Regions from separate parts of the Rhodococcus sp. FW305-130 genome, predicted to be linked through region 1. Evidence: riboswitches for the same ligand, from Rfam matches in the RefSeq annotation. Region 1 holds a riboswitch; each other region holds the start of a gene.
The links. Region 1 has a riboswitch for cobalamin ahead of AC3WQS_RS12605 (FecCD family ABC transporter permease). Riboswitches for the same ligand answer to the same signal wherever they lie in the genome.
Positions count from the first base shown of each region.

Region 2: another riboswitch for cobalamin. It lies ahead of AC3WQS_RS06665 (ABC transporter substrate-binding protein); the one in region 1 lies ahead of AC3WQS_RS12605 (FecCD family ABC transporter permease).
Region 3: another riboswitch for cobalamin. It lies ahead of metE (5-methyltetrahydropteroyltriglutamate--homocysteine S-methyltransferase); the one in region 1 lies ahead of AC3WQS_RS12605 (FecCD family ABC transporter permease).

Region 1 covers NZ_JBYTAP010000003.1:568,649-575,315, forward strand. Annotated here, with positions in the region: gene AC3WQS_RS12595 (alpha/beta hydrolase) at 1-595, opposite strand, end outside; gene AC3WQS_RS12600 (TetR/AcrR family transcriptional regulator) at 744-1,256, shown strand; cobalamin riboswitch at 1,273-1,408, shown strand; gene AC3WQS_RS12605 (FecCD family ABC transporter permease) at 1,526-2,533, shown strand; gene AC3WQS_RS12610 (ABC transporter ATP-binding protein) at 2,530-3,348, shown strand; gene AC3WQS_RS12615 (ABC transporter substrate-binding protein) at 3,345-4,406, shown strand; gene AC3WQS_RS12620 ((2Fe-2S) ferredoxin domain-containing protein) at 4,403-5,104, shown strand; gene AC3WQS_RS12625 (aldehyde dehydrogenase) at 6,247-6,667, opposite strand, start outside.
Region 2 covers NZ_JBYTAP010000002.1:117,566-124,232, forward strand. Annotated here, with positions in the region: gene AC3WQS_RS06655 (hypothetical protein) at 1-93, opposite strand, end outside; gene AC3WQS_RS06660 (MMPL family transporter) at 223-2,343, opposite strand; cobalamin riboswitch at 2,413-2,560, shown strand; gene AC3WQS_RS06665 (ABC transporter substrate-binding protein) at 2,677-3,672, shown strand; gene AC3WQS_RS06670 (FecCD family ABC transporter permease) at 3,669-4,709, shown strand; gene AC3WQS_RS06675 (ABC transporter ATP-binding protein) at 4,706-5,539, shown strand; gene AC3WQS_RS06680 ((2Fe-2S)-binding protein) at 5,536-6,306, shown strand; gene phoA (alkaline phosphatase) at 6,344-6,667, opposite strand, start outside.
Region 3 covers NZ_JBYTAP010000001.1:680,511-687,177, reverse strand. Annotated here, with positions in the region: gene AC3WQS_RS03335 (ABC transporter ATP-binding protein) at 1-46, shown strand, start outside; gene AC3WQS_RS03330 (ABC transporter permease) at 46-840, shown strand; gene AC3WQS_RS03325 (sensor histidine kinase) at 841-1,965, shown strand; gene AC3WQS_RS03320 (response regulator transcription factor) at 1,962-2,591, shown strand; gene AC3WQS_RS03315 (helix-turn-helix domain-containing protein) at 2,812-3,249, shown strand; cobalamin riboswitch at 3,347-3,555, shown strand; gene metE (5-methyltetrahydropteroyltriglutamate--homocysteine S-methyltransferase) at 3,715-5,979, shown strand; gene AC3WQS_RS03305 (ABC transporter substrate-binding protein) at 6,039-6,667, opposite strand, start outside.

The DNA of each region.
Region 1 (6,667 bases):
TGCTGCTCATGTTCGCGACGTCGGCGACCCAACGGATGGGCACGCGGATACGGCCCACCAGTCGTTCGGTGCGGCGCATCAGGGGAGCGCCGTAGACACCCATCGGGCCGAACCGCGCCGCGGCAGCTCTGGCCGACGGATGCGAGGGATCGAGCAGACAGGTGGCGACGACGGCGTCGGCCAGACCGGTCCGCGCGGCTACCTCGTAGGCCAGCAGACCGCCGATGCTGGCGCCCAACAACACCAGCGGCCGATCGTCGGCTGCCTTCTCGGCCCGGACGAGATCGCAGAGGAGATCGACCCACTGCTCGTACCGGACGCCGGCGGGATCGGCTACGACGGTGTCGCCGTACAGCGGAAGATCGGGGAAGAGGACTTCGGCTCCGAGTTTCACGCCGATCCCGGCGAACGGCCACAATGCGCCCGAGTAGCCGCCGGCGCCGTGGATGCCGAGAACACGAACCGGCGCGTCTGGAACCACTGCCCGTGCGACGTGGACGGTGTTGCCGTTCCACTCCCACCACGTCGGGGTCGGCGCCGGCATGTGGTCGGTGTACCGGTCGGGCATAAACTTCGAGTAATCGGCGCTGGTCACCTACACAATTCTCGGTACCGGCGTCGCGGCTGACAACTCGCATCGGAGGACCGTGTCGACTCGGCGGAAAAGGCCCTCCCAGCAGCGCTCGAGGGCTACCTACGACGCGATCCTGGAGGCAGCTACTCGCGTTTTCGCGTCGGAGGGCATGGCAGCGACCACCAACCGGATCGCTGACGAGGCAGGGGTGTCGGTGGGCTCGCTCTACCAGTATTTCGGCGACAAGTACGAGATCCTCGCGGAGTTGGCGAACCGTCACGTGAGTGCTGCGCGGGAGAGTTTTGCGCTCTGCCTTGCCGACATCGTCGAGCGTGAACTCACCCCGGACGAGGCCGTCCGGATGTTGGTGGAGTGCGCGGTCGAAGTGAACAGTAAGCCGCGAGAGTTCTTTCACCTGCTCTACGATCAGGTTCCGCGTACGCGTGAGCTCATCGCGCAGGTCGAAGGAATGAATCGGCAACTGGTACTGGGTTTTTCGGAGTACTTGCAGAGCCGCGGTTTCAGTGCGGACGATGCGTTGTTGACGTCGCGGTTGACTGTGACTGCCGTGGACAGCCAGGTGCATCGGGTTGTGCTGGAATCGGATTCACCCGAAGAACTTCGAGTGCGAACGGAAGCCGTCGTGCGGCAGGCGAGATCGATGATCGCGTCGGAATCCTGATCCGGTGTGCGGAATGGTGACCACAGTCCGTTATGGTTCTGACGTCATCATCGAGGTAATGGGAAGTCGGTGCAATTCCGGCGCGGTCCCGCCACTGTGAGGTCGTCCCTGCGTCGACCGTAGCCAGATACCACCCTCGTTGACGTTGTGTCATGCCACGAGGATGGATCGGTCACACCATGAATGCTGTTGGCGGAGCTCTGTCTCCACCTACCCACCTGCCTTCGCCGAAGGCTGGTGCGCCTCGAGGACGGCTCAGTCCGGGTATCGTGCTGCCCGCTCTGCTGGTCGTCACCGTGCTCTCTGCTGTGTGCGCGTTGGCATTCGGATCCGAGATGCTCCCCGTGTCCACTGTGGTGGACGTGGTGCACTCGCGCTTCGGGGGCCCACCCGTCACGCGTTCCGAACTTGCGATCGTGTGGGGGATCAGAGCACCTCGGGTACTGCTCGGTCTGGCCGTCGGCGCTGGTCTTGCCGTCGCCGGCGCGGTGGTGCAAACCCTCGTCCGTAACGCTCTCGCCGATCCCCACCTGCTGGGAGTGTCGTCCGGCGCGAGTGTCGGTGCCACCGCCGTCATCACCACCGGACTGTTCGCCGGCGCGGGAGTGTGGGCGCTCAGTTTCGGCGCGATGATCGGGGCGTTGGGAGCTGCGATTCTCGTCTTCACCATCGCGACGCTGCAAGGCGGTATCACTCCACTGCGATTGGTTCTGACCGGCACCGTCACCGCATCCGCCCTGTCGGCGATCGCGAGTTTTCTGGTGCTGCGTACCAATGATTCCCAGGCCGCGCAGTCCGTATTGTTCTGGCTCCTGGGAAGTTTGGCCGGGGCATCCTGGGACAAGTTGTGGGCGCCGGTCGTCGTAGTGTTCCTGCTGACGGCAGCGGTGTTCGCCCTGCACGGTTGGCTGGATGCGCTGGCGGCCGGACCGGACGTCGCGGCTTCGCTCGGTATTCCCATCCGAACCCTGCGAAACGTGCTGTTCGGCGTGCTGGCAGCGTTGGTCGGCACGATGGTTGCGGTGTCCGGCGCGATTGCCTTCGTAGGCTTGGTCATACCGCACGTCACACGCATGCTTGTCGGAGCCAGACATCGAGTGGTGTTGCCGGCGGCAGCGCTGATCGGCGCGTCGTTCCTGGTGTGGGTCGACGTCGTGGCGCGGACCTCGTTGCGGCCGACCGAGATCCCGCTGAGCGTGGTGACCGGGGTGATCGGTGCCCCGCTGTTTCTCCTGCTTCTCGGCCGTCGGCGCTACCGATTCGGTGGCAGTTCGTGAGCGCCCGCGCCCTGGCGGTGACCGCGTCCGGAGTCGTCGTCCGCATCGACCGCCGAACCGTCGTCAAGGGCGTCGACATCGCGGCGGACGCCGGTGCAGTAGTAGGCGTCGTCGGTCCGAACGGATCGGGCAAGTCGACTTTGTTGCGTGCGCTTGCCGGTCTCGGACCGATCGCTGACGGTGACGTCCGCGTCGGCGGCGAGTCCGTGCACGCGATGTCCGCGCGTTCGCGGGCCAAAGCCATTTCTTTTGTGGCGCAGGAAGAGCAGAGTCCCGCCGATTTGTTGGTTCACGAGTACGTGACTCTGGGGCGCACGCCACATACAAAGCCCTGGAGTGTCGGCGGAAAGCACGAGAATGCCGTCGTTGATCGTGCTCTGGGCGAGGTCGGAATGATCGAGCACAGGCTCTCTTCGATGGACACGCTTTCCGGCGGCGAGCGTCGGCGGGTATTTCTCGCCCGAGGTCTCGCGCAGGACGCCGGCGTGCTCATCCTCGACGAGCCGACCAATCATTTCGACATCCGGCATCAACTCGAACTGCTCGATCTGGTCCGGTCGTTGGACCGGACGGTGATCATGGCACTGCACGACCTCGATTTGGCTGCGGCAGTGTGCGATCGGGTGCTCGTGCTCGCGGATGGAGTGGCCAGGGCGTTCGGACATCCATCCGACGTACTCACCACCTCGGTGGTGGCAACTGTCTTCGGCGTCGAGACTTTCGAGCTCGTGAACCCCGCGACAGGCCGTTCACACCTCGTATTCGAATCACGAAATTCTCAACTACAACAATCATTTTCGGAGAGTGCACTTTGATACATGTCAAGACCCGAGCGTCGTTCGGTGCGGTTGTAGCCGCGACAGCGTTGTTGACAGTTGCCGGCTGCTCGGCAACCGCGCCCGTCGACGAAGCCGCAGACAAGACTTCGGTGACATTGGAGAACTGCGGGACCGAAAGCACTTTCCAGCTTCCGATCGAGAACGTCGTTGCGACAAGCAATGCGGCCAATATCGGCACCATTCTCCGAGTCGGCGGTTTGGATCGTCTCGCGGCCGTCGTGTTGAACACGAACAACGACGCGGTCATGGAGTCGATGTTCGGCCCTGGAATTGCGGACGTCCCACACCTGGACGGAACGATCACGCTGGAGACGATTCTGGGTAAGCAGGCGGACCTGGTGGTCGGCTCCTACAGTGGCTTGTTCAAGGGAGCCTCCGGTGTGACGCCGGAATCGCTGCAGAGCAACAACATCGATGCATATGTGATCTCCGATAGTTGTCGGCAGAGTGCCGCAGCGGATTCCGCGCTCGGCACGATGGGTCCGTGGGATGCCCTTCGTGCGGACGTGACCAATTACGGCAAGCTGTTCGGAACCGAGGACACCGCCGCCGAGGCACTGACCGAATTGGATTCACGTTTGGCACGTCTGGAGTCCGCGCCAGATGCCGCTGACAAGCCGAAGGTTTTGATCTACGACAGCGGTGAAGAAGATCTGTACACCAGCGGAGGCAACGGAGCCCCCAACGGAATCATCGACGTCGCCGGGGGAACCAACGTGTTCGCCGACGTCGACAACACCTGGTTCAAAGCGAGCTGGGAGACCGTCGCGAAGTCAGAACCCGACGTCATCGTGATCATGGATTACAAGAAGAGCGCTGACGAAGTACAGGGCAAGATCGACGCGATCAAGAGCCGAGAAGGCCTACGCGATCTCGACGCCGTCAAGCAGAACCGCTTCGTCGTACTCCCGCTCGCGATGTTCACCAGCGGATTCCCCAACGTCTACGGCGCGGAAGAGCTGCGCGCGAAGATCGAAGAGTTCGGACTTGCTCCGTCGAGCGGGATCGACTGGACAACCGCGCCGTCGGCATGAGTGTCGACAGTGGTTCGCATCGGGTGATCGTCGTACTGCGGCCGACCGTCAGCGGCCTCGACGAGTCGGCCGCGCGACGGATGTTCGACGCTGTTCGGGCCGGCACCGACGCCGACGTTCGTATTGCGTACCTTGATGTCGCGTCGCCGAGCCTTCACGAGGAACTCGATCGAGCGCATACCGATGACGTGGGCAAGGTCGTGTTGATTCCAGTTGCGGTGCCGAGGGATCGGTACCTGCTCACGTGGACCAGCAAGGCGGTTGCGAACTGGCGCGAAACCCGGATCGGTGCCGAACTGGAAGTGTCGCTCCACGAATCGGAAACGCTCGAAGGTGCCGTGGCCGCGCAGGTGATCGATGAACTCGGCGCGGCCGGAAAGCCGATCACTGCCAGTCCGGCGTCGTATCGCAGTCCGGCTTGGTCGGTGATCGAGCAGCACGATACACATCTGTTGGTGTGCAAGGGGCCCCGCTGCATGGCGTACGGAGCAGGGCCTCTCCACCGGGCCATGAGTGCGGCGGCCAAAGGCACTTCGGCAAAGGTGACGGGAACCGGTTGTCTGAGCCCGTGCAACCTGGGCCCGTTGGTGATCGCGAACCCCGGTGGCACCTGGTTCGGTCATGTGGACGCCGGTGACGCTGAAGCATTGGTCGCAGGTCAGGAGAATCAATTGGTGGATCACGTTCTGGACCGGTAGATACAGGTCGGCGAAACAGAGAACCCGCTGAGCGCGAAGTGCGCTCAGCGGGTTCTGTCCATCAGTGAGACGGTCAATTCGATTCAATTGGTCGAATATTTCTTGCGGACCCGGTCAGCCTGAATTGATTTCTCTTGAATGCAACCAGGACCCTGTGGCGATTGTCCGTCAATCAGACGACTGCCATGAGTATCGAGATTGGGTAGAAATATTCAGACCAATGCGAATTCGAGGAGTGAACCATGGGATACGACAATAGGTGCCGGGATTGCCAGCACGGCAAATGTTCGGTCTGCAACGGGGAGGGGAAGGTGTGGGGAACCTTTGGAAATTGCACGAGGTGCCACGGACAAGGCGGTAGCCCATGCGCGCAGCACCGATGAGTCAATGCTGCTCAGGCTAGCGCAGTAGGTTCGGTGAACGTCGATGTCAACGCTATGAGAGTTGGCTGCCGAGTGCCTGAATCCGGCGAAAAATATTCGTTATCAATCGGTCGAGAGGATATTCAATGGACATGGTAGTAGTCGGATTCATTGCATTCATCTCCTATGCTGTAATCGGTCGGGCAATAGGGACGTCTTACTGGAGAAGGAAACACGGAGTGTATCGCTCCTTTTTCTCGACAGAGGCGATATTTACAGGAATGTTCGGATTTCTAGCAGTTGGTCTCACGTGGCCCGTTTCCATATTCATCCCTGCAGTTCGAGCGCCCGAGCTTTGCACGCACGGCAGTCATATCCTGGAACGGGATTCTGCGCGTCGCGAGTATGAGCAGATGGAGGATGCGCTTCGTCGGGAGCGTGGACTGGCCTGAATGGTGCCTCGATTACGTTTGAAGCCCGCCGATTGACCAATCGGCGGGCTTCAAACATTCATGTCTCAGGAACCGAAGGGAAGGGTTCCCGGCGGGATCTGGTATCCACTGCTGCCGACGGAGGCGCTGCCCCAGAGTGCGAGGAAAGCGTTGATGGCGTTGGTGAGCATATGAATGTCCTTTGTGAGATGACTGATTCGTTTTCGACGGTACCGGGTGGATCTGTGGATTCGCTGGGAGTTGGCACCCATTTCATGGGGCTGGCACCCGTTCCGGCAGGTCGGAACGGGTGCCAACTGTCAGCAAAGGGTGCCAACTCCCGGGTGGGTCAGCCCACGTAGCCGGGCGGCATGAGTACGGACTTGGTCTCGCAGAAGGCTTCGAGGCCCTCAGGTCCGTTCTCGCGTCCGATACCGGAGTTCTTGTAACCACCGAACGGTGATCCGGGATCGAAGGCGTACCAGTTGATCGCGTAGGTACCAGTGCGGATCTGCGCGGCAACTTCGAGTCCGTGATCGATGTCGGTGGTCCACACCGATCCGGCGAGGCCGTAATCCGAATCGTTGGCGATCTTGATGGCCTCGTCCTCGGAGTCGTACGGGATCACCGAGAGAACGGGTCCGAAGATCTCCTCGCGTGCGATGGTCATCGAGTTGTCCACGTCGGCGAAGATCGTCGGCTCGACGTACCAGCCCTTGTCCAGGCCGGCGGGACGTCCACCACCGAGTACGACGCGCGCGCCTTCTTCC
Region 2 (6,667 bases), on a different contig from region 1:
GAAGTCGATGCCCGCAGTGATGATTCCGGAAAACAGGAACGCGACGGCAAGTGCAAGAGCGGGGATTGCAAGGATCCATTCGAAAATTGTCATGCTCCAAGTCTGACGAAATCAGCTTCGGAGAACATCGACCTGCGGAGCGATTTCCCTGATCGGGCAGTCATCCTCGAGGACGACTGCCCGATCAGGGAAATCCACTAGTGCGTGATCAGTGGCCCGAAATCAGTGGCCGATGCCGACCTTCGCGTGAACTTTTTTCATCCAGGCCGGAGCCCACCAGTTCGCTTCGCCCATCAACTTCACCAGCGAGGGCACGAGCAACATGCGGATGATGGTCGCGTCGACTATCAACGCGACGATCATGCCGACGCCCAGGAACTTCATCACCGACAACCCGGACATCGCGAATGCCCCCGTCACCACGATCAGGAGTAGGGCGGCGGCCGTCACGATTCGGCCGGTGCGTTCGGTTCCGAACTTGACTGCTTCCTCCGTCGTCGCTCCCGCGTTCTTGGCCTCGACCATCCGGGACATCAGGAAAACCTCGTAGTCCGTGGACAATCCGAACACCACCGCCAGGATGAGCACGACGAACGTCGCCTCCAGCGGAGTTTGACTGACCCCGAGGAGTTCGACGCCGTGACCGTCCTGGAAGACGAAGGTGAGGACTCCGAAGGTGGTCGCGAGGCTCAGCGCGGCCATCAGTACCGCCTTGATGGGCAGGACCACCGAACCGAACGCGAGGAACAACAGGATCAAGGTCGATCCGACCATGATGATGATCATCACCGGCAACCAGTGCAGGACGGCGTTGTTGCCGTCGTCGACCATGGCTTGACCGCCACCGACAAGCAGCACTGTTCCGTCGGGAGCGGAGATCGCACGCAGATCTGTCACTGCGGTGCTCTGTGATTGGGGTGTAGAGCCCTCGCTGTAGAGAGCCTGAACCGCGATGAGTTGATTGGTGCTCGCGACGACGGTCGCCTGACCGATGCCCTCGACCTGACCGGCGGACTCGGCGATCGCTGCACCTTCGGTCGGGGTGAGAGTGTTCCCGTCCTCGGCCTGAAGGATCATCGTCGCGCCGTTGCCGGTCTGCGGGAAGTCGTTGACCAACGTGTCCATTGCGACGCGAGCGGGGTCGTTGTCCGGGAGTGCGGTGTACGAGAGTTCTCCCAAACGGGCACCGAGCAGCGGCGAGGCCATCACGAGCAGCACGGCCACGATCGTCACCGAGACCGCGACCGGACGCTTCATCACCCACGTGACGACGCGGCCCCAGAACTTGCGCGAGCGTTCCTCGCCGCGTTGCGCCGCATCCTTGCGCCACGTCAGGGCGTTGATGCGATGCCCCAGAATGGCAAGCAGCGCAGGCACAGCGGTCAGCGACAGAACTGCCGCGCTCAGTACTGCTGCGATCGCACCGAAACCCAAAGACCGGATGACGGCCTGCGGGAAAACGAGCATGCCGCTGAACGCGCAGATCAGCAGCAGACCCGAGAACATGACGGTGCGACCCGCGGTCAGAACTGTCCGCTGCGCAGCCGCTCCCGGGTCCGAGCCCGAATTCAGTTCTTCACGGAACCGACCGACCACGAACAGTCCGTAGTCGATTGCAAGTCCCAACCCGAGAAGAGAAGCGACGTTGATCGAGAACGAGGACACATCGGTGATCAGCGTGAGGATTCGCAGAACCGCCAAGGCGCTCAAGACGCTGAGTACACCCACGAATACCGGAACCGCCGCAGCGACGATGCCGCCGAAGATGAAGACCAGCAGCACCAGAGTGATCGGAATGGCGATGGCTTCGGCGACCACCAGGTCTTTCTCCAGCTTGGTGTTGAAGGCAACGCCGACGACGGTATTGCCCGCGAATTGTGCCTCGGCACCTTCAACTTCGAGCTTCGGCAAGAGATCGGCGAAAGTGGCCGGTGTGACGCCCGAGTCCGGTGCCAACGTGATCGCAACGGCCGCCATGGATCCGTCGTTCGAGAGCAGGCTGGCCTTGGCCGCGGCGTCTGTTCCCCAATACGACTTCACCGACGCGGTCGGCACTTCCGTTTTGAACTGGTCGACGGCGGCCGTTACTGCCGGCCCGATGTCGTCGAGGGTCTTACCGTCGGTGGGTGAGTAGATCGCGATGATGTCCGGGGTCTGCGGCCCGAGATTGTCTTCGATGATGTCCGCAACCTTCGCGGAGTCGCTGCCCGGATCGATGAAGCCGCCCTGGCTGAGCTTGCCGAACACTCCGAGTCCCCACACCCCACTGATGAGAACTATCAGAACCGCGAGGCTCAGTACCCACCATTTCCGGGCGACGACGGTTTGGGCCCAGCGTGTCATGTATCAACTCCGGTGTGTGGGGGCGTCTGGCCAGATCGACTGTAGTGGGCGTTTGGTCTTGAATCGGAAACGTCATGCATACTGCTCGAAGCACTTGCAAGCCACGTGTGTGGGGGAAGCCGGTCCGAATCCGGCGCTGACCCGCAACGGTAGGTCGATTCTCGGTAGTCACCGAGCGTCGGCAAGCCCGATTACCCACCGCGCGGTGTGCGACATCCATTCGTCGTGGTCTACGAAAAGGAAGTCCAGCAGGAGCTCTGGCCGAGTATCAGTGTGCGGGCGGAGTTGTCTGTCGGATTCTCATTCGTGGCTCAGAGCCCTTACGAGGTCCCCGTGTCACTTCAGTTCTCCCCGTCCCGCGCCGCCGCTGTTCTCATCGCGGTCGCCTTGGTTTCGGCAGGTTGTTCCAAAGGCCAGGAATCAGAGTCCGCGTCTGCTGCGGAATCCTTCGCACAGCCTGTGTCCGTGACCAACTGCGATCGAGAGATGACCTTCGACTCGCCGCCGCAGCGCATCGTGTCTTTGAACGGGCATGTCACCGAGGTGCTCATCGAAATCGGTGCGGGTGACCGGATCGTCGGTCGGGCGTACAGCGACAATCCGCCAACTGCGGAGACCGCCGATGCATTCAACAAGATTCCCAGCCTCTCCGATACGTTCCCCAGCATGGAGCAGGTTCTCGACGTCGATCCGGACTTCGTGGTCGGAGGAATGACCAGTGCCTTCAACGAGAAGCAGGGCCGTTCCCGAGACGCTTTCGGCGAGCGCGGAATCAACACCTTCCTCTTCTCGGAATACTGTGGCACCGGTTTCCCCGACATCGGATTGCTCGAGAACGACTACACGCAACTCGGTCGAGTCCTGGGCGTTGAAGATTCCGCCCGCGAGGTCGCAGAGGAGATCAGCGATGGTCTCGATTCCGTCCGCGCTTCGGTCGGGGACGCGGCGCCGGTACCGACCTTCTTCTACGACAGTGGTGACCAGGTTCCGACGACTATCGGCGGAGTCGGCGTCGGTCAATTGGTCGCGGAATACTCCGGTGTCTCGAACATCTTCGCCGAAGGGACAAAGCCCTACATCGACGCATCGTGGGAAGCTGTTGCCGAGCGTGCACCCCAGGCGATCGTGGTCATCGACTACGGCGACAAGACGGCCGAGCAGAAGATCGACTTCCTCCGTGCCCAGCCGTTGATGGCGACCACCCCTGCTGTGCAGCAGAACCGGTTCGTCGTGGTTCCTCTCGCGGACCTGTTCGAGAGTTCACGGTTGGTGCGTTCGGCACAGACCATCGCGACGGCCTTCCATCCGGGCGCTGACGCGGCGAAGTGACCCGCACGCGTTACGGGTACGGCGCCCTACTTGTCGGCTTGGCGGTCGCCTTGGCGATCGTCCTGGGGTTGGCCGTCTCCTTGGGATCGGTTCGCATTCCCGTCGGTGACGTCTGGGCGATAGTCGGAGCCCGTTTGGCGCCAGGGACTTTCGAAACGTGGTGGACCGCGGCGCGGGAGTCGATCGTGATCGACTCCCGCCTGCCACGTGCACTCACGGCTGCGGTCGTGGGTGCTTCCTTGGCGATGTCGGGTGCTGTTGCTCAGGCTGTCACACGGAATCCTCTTGCCGACCCGTATCTGCTCGGAGTTTCGTCGGGTGCGGGATTCATGGTGGTGCTCGTGTCGGTGCTGGGTTTCGGCGCCGGCCTCCTCGGGGTTTTCACGATTCCGGTCGCAGCATTCGTCGGGGCGATGATCCCGTTGTTTCTCGCACTGCTGATCGGCGGCCGGTATCCGCAGCCGACCGCGATCATTTTGGTGGGTGTAGCGCTCGCCCAGATATTCTCGGCGCTCATCACCTTTTGCATCCTGGTGTTGGCCGATGATCGGCACGTGACGTCGGTGATGCACTGGATTGCCGGCGGATTCGGTGATGCGCGATGGTCGACGCTGATCTTCCCGACGATCGCACTGGTCGTCGTCGGCACGGCCCTTCTGTTCAGTTCGCGGTGGATGGACGTCTTGCAGACCGGTGACGACGGGGCTGCAGCACTCGGTATGAACGTCCGACGGTTCCGAGTGTTGTCCTTGCTTGCGGTCTCCGTACTGGCGGGCGCGGCAGTCAGCGTTGCCGGTGGAATCGGATTCATCGGCCTCCTGATCCCACATCTGGCCGGTTTCATCGTCGGCACCAGAGCAATTCGACTGCTCCCTGCTGCAGCCCTTCTGGGCGCCGTCGCGATGGTTGCCGCGGATACCGCTGCGCGCTCGGTGGCACAATCCACCGAAGTTCCGGTCGGAGTGATCACCGCCCTCGTGGGTGCACCGATCTTCGTCTGGATGCTCTACCGGCAGTATCGGAGGCTCGAACAGTGACGCAGACCAGAACAGTGACACAGGCCAGAACAGAGACACTCCCGAAGGACGCCGAAGCTGCGCCTCTGCTCGAACTCGTCGAGACCCGGGCGCGGCTTGGCAACCGCGAAGTCTTGCGCGGCATCACTTTCGCGGTGACGTCCGGTGAAATACTGGGCTTGGTCGGACCCAACGGCAGTGGCAAGACGACGGCGCTGCGCTGCTGCTACAACGCTTTGACTCCGACAGGTGGCGCAGTTCTGATCGATCAAGCCGACTCGACGACGCTCTCGCGTAAGGACATCGCCAAAACCATCTCGGCGAGCGTCCAGGAACCTACTGTCTCGGCAGGACTTTCGGTTCGTGAATCGATCGCGCTCGGACGAACTCCGCACCGTAGCTGGTTGGACCGAAGCACTGAGCGAGATACCGCCATCGTGGACCGGTGCATCGAGCAGGTTGGTCTGGTCGAGCTTGCCGGACGCGACGTGTCCACCCTGTCGGGTGGTGAGCGGCAACGTGTCTCGATAGCGCGCGCATTGGCTCAGGAGCCCAAGGTTCTGTTGTTGGACGAGCCGACCAATCATCTCGATCTTCGTCACCAGTTGATCGTGATGGAATTGCTCGCCGAACTTGCGTCGGCGGGGCTCGCGGTTGTGGTCACGATGCACGATCTACGGTTGGCAGTCGAGTACTGCGACAACCTTGCCGTGCTCACCGAAGGTGAACTCCGCGCGTGTGGGTCTACGGTCGAGGTGTTGGACGAGCCGTTGTTGGCCGAGGTTTTCGGCATCAAGGCGCGAGTCGAACGCGGAGTACGTCCGCGGATGGAGATATTGGGGCTGGCATGACGGAATCGGTAGCCGGGATCTACGCCCGTATGGCATTAGCGGTGCCGTTCTTCGACAACCTGAGCGCGTATCCGGATACGATGCCCGCGGTGTTGATGACCGACCCCCAGTGGTTGGCAGCACGTGTCGCCGATACGGCCGAGCGATGGGGGAGTGCGGACAGCCGAGTGAACGGCACGTTGTGGTGGTACTCGGCCAGTTCCACGCTGACTGGCATTCCGATCGGAACCGGAATGGTCACCGGGTTCGCGGCCGATCCATCGTTGAACGGTGGGCGGATCTTCTTGCGTGACAACGGCTATCTGGGCGGGTTTGCTGCCGGATCGGTCATTCCGATCTCGCGGAGTGTGGCGGAGTTGGGCCACGCGATGTTCCGCTCACTCAGTCCCGTGATCGAGGTACTCGCCGAGGTGTCCGGCGTTCGGCAGCAGGCGCTGTGGGCGATCGCGACGGACTCCATCGCCAATCGCAGCCTCGACGCCGCCGGTAGCGCGAGGGAGCGCGGAAGTGCATTTGCTGCCGGCCTGATCGATGTTCTCCGCGGTGAGAACCCGGGCATTCCGGTTCCGCGTTTCGTCGATGTCGACCGCAATGAAAGTGTTGTGCGCGTTTCTAATCCGTTGACACCGGTGGCATCCGGGCGACGCAGATTCACGCAGCGCGCGTCGTGCTGCCTGATTTACGAGGTGCCCGGTGAAGGTAAGTGCACCAGTTGCCCGAAGCGCGCACCCGAAGATCGGGTGCGCGCCTTGGCTACTCTGGTGTGACTGGACCCAGGCTTTTACCGGGTCGGGTGTTGTCAGGTCAGTGAGCTGCGACCTTGGAACGGTCGAGTCCCAGCGCGTCGGTCATCGTGAAGAACAGATCGGTCTGGTCCGTGAGGCCGCTGACATTGGCCGCGTGCGGGCCGAAAGCTGCTACGCGCAACTGAGTTCCGGTATGCCCTTCGGATTCGACGGCCGGATCTTCGGACGTTCCGTAGCTGATCGTCATCTCCGAGCCGTCCTTCGTGGTCAGCTTGCGGGTCAGACCGGGGTAGACGATTTCCTGGGCGCGCTCGACCGGGATGTTCTGGTCCTTGGCGATGGTGGCGATGTCGTCTGCGCTGACGTTGGTGACGATCTGGCT
Region 3 (6,667 bases), on a different contig from region 1:
CGCATTCATCGCACTCACGTCGAACAACTCCGAAGGACAGAAGTGATGACCACTGCAACCGAAGCGAACACCTACGGAGCCGAGCGAACCGTCGTACCTCTCGGCGGATTCAACACGACGCTACTGCGATTGGAATTTCGTCGCCTGACTCGCAATCGGCGCACGATGATCTTCACGCTCGTCATGCCGGTTGTCTTCTTCCTCGTCTTCGGGCTCGGTCAAGGCGACGACGACCACGGGATCGGGCACGGCAATGTCGCCGCGTACATCATGATCAGCATGGCTCTCTACGGCGCGATGCTGGCCACCACCAGCGGCGGAGCGATGGTCTCGATCGAACGAGCGTCCGGATGGAGCCGACAACTTCGGCTGACTCCCCTGACCCCGGTCGCCTACATCGCCGTCAAACTGATCATGGCGATGCTGCTCGGTCTCGTCTCGATCCTTGTCGTCTACGTCGTCGGAGCGTTCACCTCGGCGCAGATGGACGGATCACTCTGGTTCACAACGGCATTGATCGCCTGGTTGGGATCGTCGATCTTCGCGGCCTTCGGCCTGTTCATGGGGTATCTACTCCCCAGTGAGAACGTCATGCAGCTGCTCGGACCGGGACTGGCTCTGCTCGCCTTCGGCGGCGGACTCTTCGTACCGCTCACCGACGGTTCCGTTTGGGCGACCATCGCACAGTTCACCCCGATGTTCGGCATCAACGCCCTCGCCCACGCACCGTTGACGGGCAATAGCATTCACTGGACCTGGATCGTCAATATCCTGGTGTGGTTCGCCATCTTCGCCGGCGGAGCGATCTGGCGGTTCCAACGAGATACGGAGCGTGTGTAGTTGTCGCAAACGACTGACCGAGAAGATTCCGTCGCGCTCCCGCGGCGGAATCGTTTCGGCGTTCTCTTCGCGGCGGTCTGGATGGTATTTCTCGGCGGGCCGCTGATCGAGGGATGGAATCTGCGCGACGAACTGCGCGGCTGGACAGGGATTCTCGCGACGGTCGCCTTCGGTGCGCTCTATCTCTACACGTTCGCCACAACGCAGCAGCGGCGTCGAATGACAATGACTCGGCCGACGATTCGCGAAGCTGCACTGGCTTTGGCCGCCTTGACCGCGTTGGCCGCCGTGATGATCGTCAGCGTCGGGCCGACTGGTTTGGCAGCCGCACCGTATCTCGCGGTGACAGCGGTGACGCTGCTGCCGACCGTCGCGGGCGGCATTCTCGCCTTGGTGTTCGCGGCCTCCGTGGAGATAGTCAGCCTCTCGTCCGGGTGGGGGAACTACTCCGGACTCTCGCTCGGAGTCTGCGCGGCCGCATTCGCGACCTGGGGCATCATGTCCCTGATCAGCCGCAACTTCGCCATGCTCCATGAACGCGAAGAGCAGGAGCAGCGGGCAATCATGGAGGAGCGAACGAGGATGGCGCGCGATCTGCACGACATCCTCGGGCACTCGCTGACCGTCATCACGATCAAAGCCGAACTGGCCAATCGCCTACTCGATGTCGATATCGAACGTGCGCGCAACGAACTCGACGACCTCGAAAGACTTTCGCGTGACGCGTTGGCAGACGTGCGTTCAGCCGTCGAAGGATTTCGTGGGATTTCTCTTCCCGTCGAGATAGCCCGAGCACGAGAGGCATTGCGTGCGGCTGGTATCGAGGACGAGGTGCCGAGCAGTACCGACATGGTTCCCACGCGTCTTCGCGAACTCTTTGCATGGACGATCCGTGAGGGCGTCACCAACGTCGTTCGACACAGCGGTGCGACCCACTGCCGGATCACGGTCGACGAAAATAGTGCGTCGGTCGTCGACGACGGGCAAGGGGCCGGGTCGACGTCTTCCGGCAACGGTCTGATCGGATTACGCGAGCGCGCCGGAGCGTCGGGCGCACGAGTGATCATCACTCATCCCCAGCCGCAGGGGTTTGCACTTCAGGTAGTCGAACAGGAGACAGAGTGAACAGCCAGGGCGATCGAGCAACCATACGGCTGCTCTTGGCGGACGACCAGGCGCTCGTGCGAGGAGCGTTGGCCGCACTACTCGATCTGGAATCCGACCTCTCCGTGGTGGCCGAGGTCGGTCGCGGCGACGAGGTTGTGGCCGCTGTTCTCGAACACCGCCCAGATGTCGCGCTTCTGGACGTCGAGATGCCCGGCATGGACGGAATCGCCGCGACGGCGGCCCTTCGCGAGGCAGCACCCGACACCCGAGTCCTGATCGTCACCACGTTCGGACGTCCCGGATTTCTTCGCAAAGCCCTGCACGCCGGGGCCGGCGGGTTCGTCGTCAAGGACACACCCGCCAGGCAGTTGGCCGACGCAGTCAGGCGTGTCCACGCCGGACTGCGCGTCGTCGATCCCACCCTTGCGGCCGACAGCCTCGTCAGCGGCGAGTCGCCCCTGACGGAGCGTGAGACCCAAGTACTGCGCGCCGCTCACGACGGCGCACCCGTGGCAGCCATCGCAGGGGCGCTCTTCTTGTCCGCAGGGACAGTTCGAAATCATCTGTCATCCGCGATGGGCAAGACAGGTGCGTCGACGCGCGCGGAAGCCGTCAGAATCGCCGAGTCGAACGGCTGGCTCTGATCCGCGTGGCCGGAATCCGCTTCCCCGGCAAATAGTTCGCCGTTCGATTCTTGACGGCGATTTGTCCAGATCACTCAAAGTAGGGACCTTCTACCCTAGGGATTTTCCCTGCAAACAACCCCCTCCGCGAGAATCCAAAACAGCTAATCGTTCGATAACTGGCTATGATGCAGTTAATTGAATCGACGGAGCCTGTGCGTAACGGGGGAAGGGACGTCTCATGTCGAACCAGTTCAACGATCGCTTGAACTCGCTGTTCGAGACTGCCGACTTTCACGTCACCAACGCGATGGTCGTTCGCGGCATGACCGAGTTCGGCTGCCGCATCTCGACGCCGTACCTGTCCCAACTGCGCACCGGCGTCCGAACCAACCCGTCACCCGAAGTGGTTGCCGCCCTCGCCCACTTCTTCAACGTCCATCCGGACTACTTCTACGCCCCGTCCGATCAAACTCCGCCCGCGATCTCGGGCGGCGAGGCGGACCTCTCTCTCCTCGAACAGCTGCACAACGTGCGCCTGCGAAACCTCACCTCTCGCGTCGTCGATCTATCGCCGTCTTCGCAGGATCTGCTTGTCGAAATGGCGGAGAATCTACGTTCCTCCGAGAATCTTCCGCGCGTACCACCGGACTCGAATTCCTACATGTCACGCGCGTAGCGCCCTTCGCCGACTCTCCTTGACTGCTCAGGGAGGGTTGGCCTTATGCTGGTCGATGCAGCTGGTTCGCCCGGCGCGGTCATGAGGAGCCCCGAAGACCGTTCCCGGCGTCGAAGCCCCGTCAGCGCAAGCTGTCGGAGTGAGAGGGAACCCGGTGAAAATCCGGGACTGTCCCGCAGCGGTAAGCAGGAACGACCGCCGTTTATGTGCACTGGGCATCCGCCTGGGAAGCGACGGCCAGTAGGTTCGATCCAACTCGATCGAGTGCCCGCGAGTCCGAAGACCTGCCGACTGTGTCGGGCACGCCGTGCCCGACGGTCCACCGCCTCGTGGAATGGGCGTGTAGATCTCCATCGGACCTCGTGTGCGGTGCGGGCAGTACTGTCCGCCGAAACTCGAGGTCTCGTGAGGTGTACCCGTCTGCCGGCAGTGGCCATCAATGCATTGGCAATCTGGAGAAACTCCGTGACAACAACATTCACTTCGACCGTGCTGGGCTCACCGCGCATCGGTCCTCATCGAGAACTCAAGCGGGCAACCGAAAGCTACTGGGCAGGGCGCATCGACGCCGACGCCCTGCAGGCTGTCGCCCGTGACCTCCGTCGGCAGGGCTTGGCCGACCTCCGTGACCTGGGCCTCGACTCCATCCCGGTCAATACCTTCTCCTTCTACGACCAGATGCTCGACACCGCAGTTCTTCTCGGCGCGCTGCCCGACCGCGTCGCGTCGGTCGCCGATCCGTTGGACCGCTACTTTGCCGCTGCCCGTGGGACGGACACCATCGCGCCACTCGAAATGACGAAGTGGTTCGACACCAACTACCACTACCTGGTGCCGGAGATTTCACCGTCCACCACGTTCGCACTCGACCCGTCCAAGGTCTTGTCCGAACTGGCAGAAGCACTTTCCGACGGCATTGCAGCCCGCCCGGTCGTCATCGGACCGGCCACCTTCCTGCTGCTCTCGAAGGCTGTCGGCACAGACGAGCCGCTGCTCTCGCGGCTCGACGAACTACTCCCCCTCTACGCGGATCTACTCGGTCGGCTCGCGAAGGCCGGTGCGAGCTGGGTTCAGCTCGACGAACCCGCCCTCGTGGGCGATCGCACCGATGAGGAAATCGAAGCGGCACGCGCTGCGTACGAACAGCTTTCAGCGCTGTCCAAGCGGCCGTCGATCCTGTTGGCGTCGTACTTCGGTTCGCTGCGTGACGCGTTGCCCGCGCTTGCGTCCACCGGCGTCGAAGGATTTGCCGTCGACCTGGTGGCCGGTCAGGATTCGATCGGCTCCGTACCTGAACTCGCCCGCAAACTAATCGTCGCCGGAGTGGTCGACGGACGAAACATCTGGCGGTCCGATCTGGACTCGGCACTGAGCACTTTGGGTGCCTTGCTCGGCAGCGTGGACACGCTTGCCGTCTCCACGTCGTGCTCCCTGCTGCACGTTCCGTACACACTCGACGCTGAGTCCGATGTCGACAAGGCCCTGCGCTCCTGGCTCTCGTTCGGCACCGAGAAGGTCAAGGAAGTAGTAACTCTCGCAACCGCTCTCACACAGGGCCGAGAGTCGGTGGAGGACGAGTTCGCTCTGGCACGAGCGGCCGCGTCGACCCGCAAGGACGATCGCAGACTCAATGATGCGAGTGTTCGAGGCCGTCTGGACGCGGTGCTGAACTCGGCAACCGGTCGCGCGCCCGCCGCCGAACGTCGCGCTGCCCAGGACGAGCTGCTTTCTCTGCCGCCGCTGCCCACGACGACCATCGGTTCGTACCCGCAAACCTCGAAGATCCGCATCGCTCGCGCAGCACTGCGCAAAGGTGAGATCGACGAAGCCGAGTACGTCAACCGTATGCGCGCCGAGATCGCCGAAGTTGTTGCGCTCCAGGAAAAGCTGGACCTGGACGTGCTTGTTCACGGTGAGCCGGAACGCAACGACATGGTCCAGTACTTCGCGGAGCAGTTGGACGGATTCTTCGCCACCGCCAACGGTTGGGTCCAGTCGTACGGCACCCGCTGCGTGCGTCCGCCGATTCTGTACGGCGACGTCTCGCGCGCGAAGCAGATGACCGTCGACTGGATCACGTACGCACAGTCCCTGACCGACAAGCCGGTCAAGGGCATGCTCACCGGACCCGTCACCATTCTGGCCTGGTCGTTCGTCCGCGACGACCAACCCCTCGCCGACTCGGCAAATCAAGTCGCACTGGCCATTCGAGACGAGACCGTCGATCTGCAGGCCGCCGGAATCGGAATCATCCAGGTCGACGAACCGGCTCTGCGAGAACTACTCCCACTGCGTGCCGAGGATCAGCGCGCCTACCTGGACTGGTCGGTCGGCGCCTTCCGGTTGGCCACCTCGGGCGTCGCGGATTCCACCGCGATCCACACGCACCTGTGCTACTCCGAGTTCGGAGCGGTGATCGGCGCCATCGCCGGCCTCGACGCGGACGTCACGTCCATCGAGGCGGCACGCTCACACATGGAGGTCCTCGACGATCTCAGTTCGGTCGGGTTCGACCTCGGCGTCGGCCCCGGTGTCTACGACATCCACTCGCCGCGGGTGCCGAGCGTCGACGAGATCGCGGAGTCGCTACGCGAAGCACTCAAAGCTGTTCCGGTCGAACGATTGTGGGTCAACCCCGACTGCGGATTGAAGACTCGCGGTTCCGTCGCGGTCGAAGCGTCACTGCGTAACCTCGTCGAAGCCGCGAAGGTGGTACGAGCGGAGCTTTAGGGGCGAAGCCCCGGTGCGCCTTTTTGGTGGTGGGCACTACCAAAAAGGCGCACGGGGGGTCAGCTCAACCACGTGTTGCCGAAGAGCAGAATCCCGTCCGCACTCGGCATCACTCCGTGCACGTTCTCGCGCCACGGGATGAAAACCTTGCCGGAGTTGACCACGGCCATCGGCGCCGTCTCGTTGACCACGGTCTGAATATCGTCGATGACGGCTCGCCGCTCATCCTCGCCCGACGCTGTTTGCAACTTGCCGAGCAACTCGTCCATCCGAGCGTTCTTGTAGCCGAGAATGTTCGACGGCGATTCGCTGAACAGGTTGCCGTACATACGCACGAACGGTGACTCTTCCAGCACGTTGAACGCGAAGTAGGACACGTCGTAGTCATGCTTCGCGTACAGCATGGAAATCAGATCGTTGATGCTGGTTGCGTAGGTGATGTCGACCGTGAAACCCACTGCCTGCAAGAGCGACTGAAACGTCAGTGCGCTGCGCTGCGTCGCCGGATCGTTCATACCGACGTACGTCAGTTTTCCGTCGTAACCGTCGGCCTTCGCCTCGGCGAGATACTTCTTCGCCGCCTCGGGGTCGAAGCCGTTCCCGGCCACCGATCCGTGCCACTGCGACCACGACGCGAACATGTCGGTGCCGGGTTCGCCGAAGCCGCCCTGAACTCGCTCGTTGAACG